Regions from separate parts of the Halomonas sp. NCCP-2165 genome, predicted to be linked through region 1. Evidence: predicted binding sites of a transcription regulator. Region 1 holds the regulator's gene; each other region holds the start of a gene.
The links. Region 1 encodes FNR, which switches genes on or off when oxygen is low (the NO sensors DNR and NnrR bind a similar motif). Its sites were predicted from a motif close to TTGATNTANATCAA; they were not measured.
Positions count from the first base shown of each region.

Region 1 (4,158 bases):
GGCCTGATCCTCGCCGATGACCTGGCCTGGCCGGAACTGGGCGAGCAGATGACGGCCTTTACCGAGACCCTGATTCGCCTCGGCTATCCGCCCTGTCCCGGCAACATCATGGTCTCCAACCCGGCCTGGGTGGCCAGCCTCTCGAGCTGGAAGCGGCGCCTGGGGGGCTGGGCCGAGGCCCGGGATGGCGACAGCCTGATGAAGCTGGCCATCCTGCTCGACGCCCATGGAGTGGCCGGCAACCCGGCCCTGCTGGATGCCCTGCGCGACGAACTCTTCGCCCGCTGTTCCCGGGACGAGATCCTGCTCTCCTATTTCGCCCGTACCGCCCTGCGCTTCTCCACGCCGCTGACCCTGTTCGGCTCGCTGAAGAAGCCCCAGCACGGCATCGATATCAAGAAGGGCGGCATCTTCCCCATCGTCCACGGGGTGCGCACCCTGGCCCTGGAGCGGGGCATTCGCCCCACCTCGACCCTGGCGCGCCTGGAGGCGCTGGCCGCGGACGGGCGCCTGGAGGCGCGCTTCGCCGAGGACCTGGGCGAGGCCCTGGCGCTGTTCACCGAGCTGCGCCTCAAGCAACAACTGGCCCGGCTGCATGGCGAGCACGAGGGCGAGGACACCAATCGGGTGGTGGTGCAGCGCCTGTCGTCCCTGGAGCGGGACCTGCTGCGGGAGGCGCTGCATATGGTCAAGGACTTCAAGCAGCGCCTCTCCCAGCGCTATCACCTGGAATATTCATGAGCATAACAAGGACAAGGAAACTGCCATGTTGAGGGCCCTGCGTCGTGTCAGCGACCGCCGCCGCCAGGCGAATGGCGAGTATGGCTGGCTGTTCAACCCCTATACCGGCGACGAGATGGTGGCCATCGACTGCGAGACCACCGGCCTGGATACCCGCCGGGCGGAGCTGGTCTCCCTGGCGGCGGTGCGCCTCAAGGACGACCGGGTGCTGACCAGCCAGTCGCTGGATCTGCGCCTGGCCCGACCCGCCTCGCTCTCCGGCGACTCGATCCGTATCCATCGCCTGCGCGGCATCGACCTGAAGGGGGGCGACACCATCGAGGCGGCCCTGGCCAAGTTCCTCGATTTCGTCGGCAACCGCCCCCTGGTGGGCTGGTGCCTGGAATTCGACCTGGCGATCCTCAATCGCTACCTGCGCGCCCACCTGGGCTTCGAGCTGCCCAATGCTCGAGTCGAGGTCTCCCAGGCCTATGCCAAGGCGCTGCGCCGCAGCCGACCGGAGCTGATTCCCAACCTGCGCTTCGAGGCGGTGGCCGAGGCCCTGGAGGTGCCGGTGATGGGGCGTCATACCGCCCTGGGCGACGCGGTGACCACGGCGCTGATGTATACCCGGGTGCAGCGGGGGCTGATCGGTTAGCGACTCTTTCGGCTACGCAGGCGCCGGATTCGCCAGCGAAGCGACGTCGCTGTGCCGGTTGGCGGCATAGGCAGTCTCGGGGCGGGGTGCTAGAATATCGCCCCATTTTCTCCAACCCCGGTGTGACCATGTCGACCCTGACGGATGCCCGCCCCCACGATGCCGAGCCGGCGTCGGAGGCCGCCACCCTGGCCAAGCAGAAGCGCGAGTTCAACAAGCTGCAGAAGCGGCTGCGTCGCCAGGTGGGCAACGCCATCATCGATTACGGGATGATCCAGGAAGGCGACAAGGTGATGGTCTGCCTGTCCGGTGGCAAGGACAGCTACACCATGCTGGAGATCCTGCGCAACCTGCAGCGCAACGCCCCGGTAAACTTCTCCCTGGTGGCCGTCAACCTGGATCAGAAGCAACCCGGCTTCCCCGAGCATGTGCTGCCGGCGTACCTGGACCAGTTGGGCGTCGACTACCATATCCTCGAGAAGGACACCTACTCGGTGGTCAAGGAGAAGACCCCCGAGGGTAAGACCACCTGTGCGCTCTGCTCGCGGCTGCGGCGCGGTTCCCTCTACGGTTTCGCCGAGGAGATCGGCGCCACCAAGATCGCCCTGGGTCACCACCGCGAGGATATCCTCGAGACCCTCTTCCTCAATATGTTCTTCGGCGGCAGCCTCAAGGCGATGCCCCCCAAGCTGCTCTCCGACGACGGCAAGAATATCGTCATCCGCCCCCTGGCCTACTGCCGGGAGGCGGATATCGCCGAGTTCTCGCGGCTGATGGAGTTTCCCATCATTCCCTGCAACCTCTGCGGCTCCCAGCCCAACCTGCAGCGCCAGGTGGTCAAGGAGATGCTCGCCGAATGGGAGGCCAAGCACCCGGGACGCCTGGAGAACATGTTCAAGGCGGTCACCAATGTGGCGCCCTCCCAGCTGGCCGACCGGGAACTCTTCGACTTCGCCGGCCTGGAGGCGAAGCAGGCCAGGATGCAGGCCGACCGCATCGACCTCTTTCAGGAGCTGTAGCCCCCACGGGCCGCATCCGGCGTTCGAGGCTGGAAGAAACATCGCCCCCATGGCCTTGCCATGGGGGCGATGTCGTTTGGGGGCTATCCCGCTCGCGCATCCGTGAGTTAGAGGCAGCCTTCCCCTTCGGCGAGCTGGGCCAGGGTGTCGAGGTCGAGGATATTGACCTCTCGCCCGGAAACCGCCACCAGGCCCTGGCTCTGGAAGCGCCCCAGGATGCGGCTCACCGTCTCCACCGCCAGGCCCAGGTGGTTGCCGATATCGGCCCGGGACATGGAGAGACGGAAGCTGTAGGCGGAATAGCCACGGCGGCGGAAGCGCTCGGAGAGGCCGGTGAGGAAGCTGGCCAGGCGCTCGTCGGCGGTCTTGCGGGAGAGCAGGCGGATCATGCGGCGATCGTCGCGCATCTCCTTGCTCATGCTGCGGTAGAGCTGAAGACGCAATTCCGGCAGGTCCTCGGCCAGGCTGTTGAGGCGGTCGAAGGGGATCTCGCACACCGTGGTGGTCTCCAGGGCCACCATGCTGCCCGGATAGCTGGATTCGTCGATACCGTCCAGGCCCACCAGCTCGCTGGGCAGGTAGAAGTTGGTCAGTTGCTCTTCGCCGCCGACGCTGGTGACCTGCTTGAGGCTGCCGGAGCGGACCGCGAAGACGCTGGTAAAGGCATCCCCCTGACGGAACAGCGTCTCGCCCTTCTTGAGGGGCGCGCGGCGGCGAATAATCGCATCGAACTGATCCAGGTCCTCCAGCTGCAGCGCCAGGGGAAGGCACAGCGACGCCAGGCTGCAGGTCTGACAGTGCGGCTGCTGCAGACGGGCGCGGCGGCGTTCCAGGGCGGTATGCGGCATGGGTCTCTCCGTGGCGAGGCTACGCCTCTCATTATGGAGAACCTTGGACGGTGGGCAAAGCGGGTTCATCGGTTATCTGGTCACTTCCTGTATCGCACTTTGGCATGATGTCGGCGCCTCCAATCGGAGCACCCTGGGCGGCGGGCAAGACGAGCCTGACGTTCGGCGGTTATCTGGTCACTTCCTGTATCGCACTTTGGCATGATGCCGGCGCCTTACAGCACCCGGGAATAGCGGCCCCCTCCCTGACCGGGGAGATGCGCATCGAAGGCCATGGCCAGGTGGCGGATCAGCAATCGCCCCGCCGCCGTTACCTCCAGGCGCGGGCCGCGGCGGATGATCAGGCCGTCGGCCAGGGCGGGGGCCAGGCGCGCCAGGGCATCGCTCAGGTAGGCCTCGGCGTCCACTCCGAAGGCCTCGCCCAGGGCTCCCAAGTCCAGGGCCATGTCGCACATCACGCGCTCGATGGCGTGACGCCGCAGGCGATCATCGAAGCTCAGTCGCAGTCCCTTGACGGTGGCCAGGTGACCCGCGTCCAGGGCCGCCTCGTAGTCGCCCAGGGCGGTAGGGTTCTGGGCATAGACGTCGTCGACGCGGCTGATGGCGGAGACGCCGAGCCCCACCAGGTCGCTGTCGGCGTGGCTGGAGTAGCCCTGGAAATTGCGCTGCAGGCTGCCCCGGCGCTGGGCCACGGCCAGGCTGTCATCGGGGCGGGCGAAATGATCCATGCCGATATGCACATAGCCGGCGTCCTGGAGGCGCTCGATGGTGTCCTGCAGGATGCCGAGCTTCTCCTCGGCGCCGGGCAGGTCGGCGGCGGCGATGCGCCGCTGGGGGGCGAAGCGTTCCGGCAGATGGGCATAGTTGAAGATGGAGAGCCGTGCCGGGGCCAGCTCGATCACCTGCTCCAGGG
Region 1 covers NZ_BRCY01000021.1:58,315-62,472, forward strand. Annotated here, with positions in the region: gene NFU04_RS11815 (putative nucleotidyltransferase substrate binding domain-containing protein) at 1-741, shown strand, start outside; gene NFU04_RS11820 (3'-5' exonuclease) at 767-1,378, shown strand; gene ttcA (tRNA 2-thiocytidine(32) synthetase TtcA) at 1,507-2,397, shown strand; gene fnr (fumarate/nitrate reduction transcriptional regulator Fnr) at 2,505-3,245, opposite strand; gene hemN (oxygen-independent coproporphyrinogen III oxidase) at 3,461-4,158, opposite strand, start outside.

Region 2 (4,158 bases), on a different contig from region 1:
TTTACCCTCGGCGTGCTGCGCATCACCGGCCTGCATCGCCTCAACGAGACCCTCGGCTTCGCCGCCGGCGATCGTGCCCTGCGCGAGCTGGTGCTCTTCCTGCGCCACTGGGGCGAGCGCCGCGACCTGGAGGCTCACCTGGCCCGCCTGCCCTCCAACCGCCTGGCCCTGGTGGCTCGGGGGCTGGATCGCGCCCAGGTGGAATCCCTGGGGGCGGAGCTGCTCTCGGCCCTCAATGCCCAGCGCTGGCTGGCGCCGGAGAGCCCCTATCACCTGCGCTTCTTCCTCGGCCTGGCCCGCTACCCCGAGGACGACCACCAGCTCGACCGCCTGCTGCTCAAGGCGGAGTTGGCGGTCAAGCAGGCCCGGGAGCACCCCCACCATCCGCTGGCGCTCTTCGACCCGCGCTTCGGGCGCTGGATGCAGCGTCAGGATCAGCTCACCCAGCAACTGCGCCAGGCCCTGCCCCGGGAGGAGCTACGCCTGTTGTTGCAGCCCCAGTTCGATGCCGGCGGCGACTTGCGGGGCGCCGAGGTGCTGCTGCGCTGGGAGCACCCCGACCAGGGCATGCTGGCGCCGGGGGACTTCGTGCCGGTGGCCGAGCGCAGCGGCCTGATTCGCCCCATCGGCAGCTGGCTGCTGGAACAGAGCCTGGCCCTGCTGGCCGGGCCGCTTCGCGACAGCCATCTGCACCTGTCGGTGAATGTCTCGGTGCAGCAGCTCCACGACGACACCCTGGTGGAGCAGCTCGAGACCCTGCTTCGTCGCTACCCGATCGGCGCGGGCCGCCTGGTACTGGAGGTGGTGGAGTCCCTGCTGGTGGCACCGGGCATGGAAGCGCGCCTGGCGCGGCTACGCGACCTGGGCATAGAGATCGCCCTGGACGACTTCGGCACCGGTTACTCCTCGCTGCGCTACCTGCAGGAGCTCAGCGTCGACGAGATCAAGCTCGACAAGGCCTTTATCGCCCCCCTGCACCGGGCCGATGATGCCCCCCTGGCCCGCTCGATCATCGCCCTGGTGCGCACCCTGGGCCTGCGCCTGGTGGTGGAGGGCGTGGAGAGCGCCCACCAGCTCGACTTCCTGCGCCACCAGGACGTCGACCTGCTGCAGGGTTACTACCTGGCACGCCCGGAGTCCCCCGAGGCCTTCCTGGCCCGCCTGGATGCCCAGGCCGCCACCCCGGAGGCGGATGCCTGAGAGGCCGGGCCCCGACAGACGAGCAAGAAAAAACCGGCCCGAAGGCCGGCATAAATGGGGGTTTCCCCCCTTCCCCTGACGACGATGGACACCCGGCGACCGCCGGGCACCGCGATACGCTGGCGGAAGCTCAGGACTTCTTGCCGCCCTTGTGCTTGTGGTCATGGATGATGAAACCGACCCAGCCCACCAGGAAGCTGATCATCAGTCCGACGGTCACCAACCCGAAGATAACGGCATCGTCCCAGTACATGATCGTCTCTCCCGCCGTGAATGTATGGCCTCACTCTAGCGGCAGATGGGAGGGGGAGAACTGACCTGGATCAAGTCTCGGTGCGGGGCCCGCCATCGGGCGGGGGGAGCCTTGATCCAGGTCAGGTTTTAGGGGCAGTGAAGGGGCGTCGGCGCGCGTCTCAGAGCACCTTGCGGTCTTCCACGCTGCTCGCCTCGGTGCCCGGCGGCAGCGGATGGCCCTTGGCCAGCTCGGCGCGGGTCGCCTCGCGGATCGACAGCACCTCCAAGCGGTAACGCAGGGTCTCGCCGGCCAGGGGGTGGTTGGTGTCGATGCGCACCCGACTCTCGCTCACCTCGAGCACGGTGACGATCTGCGGGCCCGCCTCCCCCGGCGTCTGGAAGCGCATGCCCGGGGACAGCTCCGCCACCGGGAAGGACGCGCGGGCCACCTCCTGCACCAGGGCCTCGTCGCGCAGGCCATAGGCCTCCGCCGGCATCAGCGTCACGCTGAGGGTGGCGCCCTCGGCCTGGCCAGCCAGGGCGCGCTCCAGGCCGGCGACGATATTGTCGTGGCCATGGAGGTACTCGAGGGGCTGCTGGCGGGCCCGGGAGTCGTCGAGCACCTGGCCGGCGGCATCCTCGAGGACATAGTGCAGGGTCACGACCCGCTGGGGGGCGATCTGGCTCATGAATTCTCTCCTGTGACGGGGGCGGCGAGGCTCAGCGCTGGGGCTGCAGCCGGGCCACCGGCATCTCCAGGCGCTGACGGCGGTGCAGCAGGTCGAGCAGCACGATGGCGCGCTCTTCGCCCTTGTGGCGCTCGAATACCGCGGTCAGGGCCTGGAAGGGGCCTTCGGTAATGGTCACCGGCTCGCCGGCGCGGAAGTAGTGATTGGCCTCGGCGGCCTGGTGGCTGGCGCCCTGGCGCAGGGCCTCGATCAGGCCGTCATCCACCGCCAGGGGCTCGCCGCCGAAACTCACCAGGCGCAGCACCCCACGGGTGGAACGAATCGGTCGCCAGTCGCTGGCGAGGCGATCGAGACGAATAAAGAGGTAGTGGGGAAACAGCGGTTCCTCGACCCAGAGGAGGCGACCGCGCCGCCGGCGCTGTACCTCCAGCACCGGATGAAAGACCTCGTAGGCCTGGTTCACCAGGTGCTCGGCGGCGCGGAAGGATTCCCCTCCCTTGCACTGGATCACGTACCAGCGGGCCGTCCCGGCCTTGGCGCGCGCATCGATGGCGTGGTGCATGACTCTCCTGACTTGCCCGAGTGGCGCCGCCGGCCAGAAACTCCGCGGGGCGGTTCCCAGCCAGCGGCGGCTCTGTAACAATCGACCCTGGCCATGCCGGACGGATCACCGCACGGCCTGTCGGCAAGTGGCCCAGTCTATCATCGTCGGCGGCGACTGTCCGTCATCGCCCTGCCAGGGAGAGCCTTCTCGATGCCCCAACCCACCGCCCATCGCAGCTGGCGCGGCGCCCTCGCCATCTATCTGCGCGCGCCGGTCATCACCATGCTGTTCCTGGGCTTCTCCGCCGGCCTGCCCTTCCTGCTGGTCTTCTCGACCCTCTCCGCCTGGCTGCGCAGCGACGGGGTCGAAGTGGCCGCCATCGGCTTCTTCGCCTGGATCGGCATGCTCTACTCGATCAAGTTCTTCTGGGCCCCGGTGGTGGATCGCCTGGCCCTGCCGCTGCTGACCCGCCACTTCGGCCAGCGCCGCGGCTGGATGCTGCTGGCCCAGGTGATGATCGCCAGCGGCCTGGCCGCCCTGGCCAGCCTCGAGCCCCAGGGCAACCTGCCGCTGGTGGCGGCCTGCGCCCTGCTGGTGGCCTTCGGCAGCGCCACCCAGGATATCGCCATCGATGCCTTTCGCATCGAATCGGCCCCGGAGGACATGCAGGCGGCCATGGCCTCCACCTATATCATCGGCTACCGGGGCGGCCTGCTGGCCGCCGGCGCCGGGGCCCTCTATGTGGCCTCGCTACTCTCCTGGCAGGCGGCCTACCTGAGCATGGCGGCCCTGGTGGGTATCGGGGTCGTCACGGTACTGGTGCGCCCGGAGCCGGCGCGCCTGCCACTGGCCGCCCAGCTGATCCATGAACCCCGGGTGCGCGCCTTCCTGCGCGCCAGCCGCGGCCGACCGCGCTGGCTGCGGCGCCTGCTGGCCTGGGCGATCGGCGCCGTGGTCTGCCCCTTCACCGACTTCTTTACCCGGCACCGGCGCAAGGCACTGTGGCTGCTGCTGTTCGTCGCGGTGTTCCGGATCAGCGACCTGGCCATGGCGTCCATGGCCAACCCCCTGTATATCGACCTGGGCTTCTCGCTCGCCACCATCGCCAATGTCACCAATGTGTTCGGCATCGCCATGAGCATCGGCGGCGGCCTGCTCGGCGGCCTGCTGGTGGCCCGCTACGGCGTCGGCCCCATCCTGGTGCTGGGCGCGGCAGCGGCCACGCTCACCAACCTGCTGTTCGCCGCCCTGGCGCTCTCCGGCCAGAGCCTGCCGCTGCTGGTGATGGCCATCGTCGGCGACAACCTGGCCAACGGCCTGGCCAGCGCGGTCTTTATCGCCTTCCTCTCCGGCCTTACCTCCAAGGCCTATACCGCGACCCAGTACGCGCTCTTCTCGTCGCTGATGACCCTGCCCGGCAAGTTCCTCAGCGGCTTCGGCGGCCTGGTGGTGGCCGCCGAGGGCTATGCGACCTTTTTCCTGATCTCCACC
Region 2 covers NZ_BRCY01000046.1:919-5,076, forward strand. Annotated here, with positions in the region: partial or broken gene NFU04_RS15770 (putative bifunctional diguanylate cyclase/phosphodiesterase) at 1-1,200, shown strand, start outside; gene ccoM (cytochrome c oxidase subunit CcoM) at 1,331-1,453, opposite strand; gene NFU04_RS15775 (FKBP-type peptidyl-prolyl cis-trans isomerase) at 1,614-2,123, opposite strand; gene rfaH (transcription/translation regulatory transformer protein RfaH) at 2,155-2,685, opposite strand; gene NFU04_RS15785 (AmpG family muropeptide MFS transporter) at 2,878-4,158, shown strand, end outside.
Region 2: a site for FNR is predicted at 1,514-1,527, ahead of ccoM (cytochrome c oxidase subunit CcoM). Genes of this name have one in related genera too.

Region 3 (4,158 bases), on a different contig from region 1:
TCGCCGCCAGCCAGTCGAGCAGTGCCGCGGCCGCGGCGGGGGTGTCCGGCGCCGCGAGGGCCGCGGGGGGCGAGAGACCGGCGGGGGCCCGGGAGAGGCGCAGCCGCGGCGTCGCGCCGATGCGCTCGATCAGCCCGCGCAGGCGGCGCACCTCGCCCTCATAGAGCGCGAACTTGAGGGTCGAGGAGCCGCCGTTGAGGATCAGGTGCCGTGGTGCCGTCATCGCCAGTCTCCCGGGTAGGCCATAGATCGCTCACTCATCGTCCGCCGCGTCCCGGCCCTGATAATAGCGGGCCAGCAGCAGGGCCAGGGCCGCCGAGGCCAGGCGTGACTGGCAGTCGTCGGAGCGACTGGTCAGCATGATCGGCACCCGGGCCCCGATCACCAGCCCCGCCGCCTGAGCGCCGGCCAGGTGAATCAGCAGCTTGGCGATCATATTGGCGGCCTCCAGGTCGGGCGCCACCAGCACATGGGCCTGCCCCGCCACCTCGGAATGCAGGTGCTTGCCGTGGGCGGCGGCCAGCGACACGGCATTGTCGATGGCCAGGGGGCCATCGAGCAGGCCGCCCTCGATCTGGCCGCGCTCGGCCATCTTGCACAGGGCGGCGGCCTCCAGGGTCGAGGGGATGGTGGGACGCACCGTCTCCACCGCGGAGAGCAGGGCCACCCGGGGGCGATCGATGCCCATGGCCCGGGCCAGGTCGATGGCGTTCTGGACGATATCGCGCTTGGCGGTCAGATCCGGGGCGATATGCAGGGCGCCGTCGGTGATCAGCAGCGGCAGGCCATAGCTGGGCACGTCCAGCGCGTAGACATGACTCATCTGGCGTTCGGTGCGCAGTCCGGCCCGGCGGGCAAGGGTCGCCGACATCAACTCGTCGGTATGCAGGGCGCCCTTCATCAGTGCCTCCACCGTGCCCTCGGCGGCCAGGCTCACGGCGCGCTCGGCGGAGGCGTGGCTGTGGGGGGTGTCGATCAGCTCGATGCCCTCCAGGTCCCAGTCGATGGCCTCGGCGGCGGCGACGAGGCGTCGCCGGGGGCCCACCAGCACCGGCTGGATCAGTCCCTCGCGCCAGGCGGCCAGGGCGCCGCCGAGGGAGGCCTCGTCGCAGGGATGAACCACGGCGGTGCGCAGGGCGGGCAGGCCATGGGCATTGACGATCAGGCGGCGGTGACGCTCACCGGGACGGGGCTGGGCTTCCATGGTGCTGACTCCCTGGGGCGGCAATCGAGAGTCTCACTCTAGGCCATGGCGGGCGAGGGGATAAGGGGAGCGACTTGATCCAGGTCATCGGAGTGGACAATAAAAAACGGCCCCGAGGGGCCGTTGGCGAGGGACGCTGGCGCTTACTGGGCGGAGGTTTCCGGCAGCAGGGCCTGGTCGCGCACGTACTGGTCGAATTCGGTGAAGCCGCCGATATGGGTCTGGCCGACGAAGATCTGCGGTACGGTTTCCACCGGCTTGCCGATGGTCTTCTCCATGTCGGCCTTGGTGATGCCCTCTTCGTGGATATCGATGTAGCGGTAGCCCTCGATGGCCTTGGCCTCGCTGAGGCGCTCGGCGAGCTCCTTGGCACGCACGCAGAAGGGGCAACCGGGACGACCGAAGATGGCAACGAACATGAATCTCTCCTCTAGAAAAACCGGGGGTAACGAAAAACTGGCGCCATTGTCACCGATCGCCCCCCGCTTGGCCAATAGGGCCTGGCTACATCGGCCATTGGGTCGGCTTATCGGCGGCCAGGCTTCCGGGGGGATCACTCGCCCTGGCCCGGCTCATAGCGATCCTCGTCGGCCAGGCGCAGCAGCTCGCCCAGGGCGTCATGGATGGCCGGGGCGGTCACCAGCAGGTTTTCCCCATAGAGCTCCTCGTGCAGGCCGCTGGGGCAGGGGTAGAGGTGGCCGGCGCTGGCGCCGGCCTCCCGGGCGATCAGCAGGCCGGCGGCGAAGTCCCAGGGCGAGACGCTCTCGTAGTAGGCGTCCAGGCGGCCGCAGGCCACGTCACACAGGTCCAGGGCCGCCGAGCCATTGCGCCGCACGTCGCGGCACTGGTCGAGCACCGCCGCCAGGCGTCGCAACAGGGGCGCGCGGCTGTCGCGGCGATAGGGAAAGCCGGTGGCGATCAGGCTACTAGAGAGCGTATCCGCGCGGCTGGCGCGGATCCGTTGCCCGTTGAGGAAGGCTCCCTGGCCGCGCATGGCGGTAAAGGTCTGGCCCAGGAAGGGGGCATGCACCACCCCCAATTGCGCCTTGCCGTGTTCCATCCAGGCGATGGAGACCGCCACATGGGCCAGGCCGTGGGCGAAGTTGACGGTGCCGTCGATGGGGTCCACCACCCACAGCGGCCCCGACTGCTGCATGGCCTCGCGATCCGGGGCGAGCTCCTCGGTGAGCCGTGCCTCCGTGGGGAAGTCCCGATCCAGGCCATCGCGAATCGCTTCGTCCACGGCGAGGTCCACATCGGTGACCAGTTCCTGGCCCGCCTTCATGCGGGTGGAGAAGCCGTGATCGCGGCGGGCGGCGACGATCATCTCGCCGGCGGCTTCGGCCAGGGCCTGGGCGCGGGCGAGGCGTTGGGAGAGGTCCATGCTGACTCCTTGAGTAACCGGGCTTGCTTGCCAAGCCTAGCATCGCCCTTGGAATGATGGAGGGGGCGCTGTGCCCAGGCCCAAGCACGAGAGGTGTACTCACGGCGTCAGGTGTGACCTCCACGGAGGCGCCGTTATACTGGTCCCTCGATACGCCGGAGAGATGCCATGCAGGCCCTGAGCGCCGACGACTACGTCCGTTTACAGCAGCTGGCGCAGCGCTATTCGCAGCGCTTTGCCGCCGAGATTCACCGCTCGCCCCACTACAACGACCGCTTGCGGGTCGACCTGCTCTGCTTCCAGCGCTTCGCCGGGGAGTGGTGCGGGGCCCTGCTGACGCCGGTCTCGCTCTCCCTGGTGCTGGTGTCGCCGACGCCGGGGGGCTTCGATGCGGAGGCGCCGCCTCGCCGGGTCGACCTGCCCGGCGGCGGCTACCCCTTCGAACCGCTCGACCTGGGCGAGGGGGAAGGGCTGTGGTGCTGTGAGCTCCTCGACGACCTGAGCGACCTGGACTCCGCCGCCGAGGCCAGTCGCCTGGCCCAGCATCTACTGGCACGGGTCATGACCCCGGCGGAATAGCGCGGCGGCTTGTCGCCATACGGGCCGCTTCTGCAGCTTGCCCTGTCGAGGGTGCGGCGCCTTATCGCCGTACGGGCCGCTTCTGTAATTTTCGCTGCAGGGTGCGGCGGTGCATCCCCAGGGCCCGGGCGGTGGCGGAGATATTGCCATCATGCTCCTGGAGCACCTTCTGGATATGCTCCCAGGTGACCCGGTTGATGGAAGGCGGGTTATCGGCCAGCTCGGCGTCTGGGTCACCGCCCTGCTTGTCGAAGGCGGCGAGGATCTCGTCGGCGTCGGCGGGCTTGCACAGGTAGTTGACGGCCCCCAGCTTGATCGCCTCCACGGCGGTGGCGATGCTCGAGTAGCCGGTGAGCACCACCACCCGGCAGGCGGGCGCCACCTCGAGCAACTCGGGCAGCAGCTTGAGGCCGGAGTCGTGCTCCAGCTTCAGGTCCAGGGTGGCCAGGGCCGGCGGCGCCTGGCGTGCCTTGGCCAGGGCCTCCTCGGCATCGTGGGCCACCTGCACCTCATAGCCACGGCGGCTCATGGCACGCTCCATCACATGACAGAACATCTCGTCATCGTCGATGATCAGCAGTCGTTCGGGGCTCTCGCTCATGGGGTCCTCTCTCGTCGGGGTCAGGCGTCACCGGGCGCCTGGCGGGGCAGCTTCACCTCGGTCAGGGTGCCGCCCTCCTCGTGATTGTACAGGCTGACGCCACCCCCGAAGCGATTGATGGTGGAGTGGGTCAGGAACAGGCCGATCCCCATGCCCTTGGACTTGGTGGAGACGAAGGTGTCTCCCAACTGGTCGGCGATGGACATCGCCACCCCGGGGCCGTGATCGCGAATGTCGATGATCACCTCCTCGGCGTTCCAGTCGAGGCTGATGGAGATATCCTGGGGATTGGCGTCGGCGGCGTTGTTGAGCAGGTTGAGCAGCGCCTGCTCCAGGGTGGTGTCCACCGCCATGCTCGGCGTGCCGCGCCGGTCGGCGACCTCGAAGCGG
Region 3 covers NZ_BRCY01000022.1:45,377-49,534, reverse strand. Annotated here, with positions in the region: gene NFU04_RS12125 (acetate/propionate family kinase) at 1-223, opposite strand, end outside; gene NFU04_RS12120 (bifunctional enoyl-CoA hydratase/phosphate acetyltransferase) at 254-1,204, opposite strand; gene NFU04_RS12115 (GrxA family glutaredoxin) at 1,348-1,623, opposite strand; gene NFU04_RS12110 (inositol monophosphatase family protein) at 1,758-2,588, opposite strand; gene hybE ([NiFe]-hydrogenase assembly chaperone HybE) at 2,757-3,167, shown strand; gene NFU04_RS12100 (response regulator transcription factor) at 3,229-3,768, opposite strand; gene NFU04_RS12095 (ATP-binding protein) at 3,789-4,158, opposite strand, start outside.
Region 3: a site for FNR is predicted at 1,279-1,292, ahead of NFU04_RS12120 (bifunctional enoyl-CoA hydratase/phosphate acetyltransferase). Genes of this name have one in related genera too.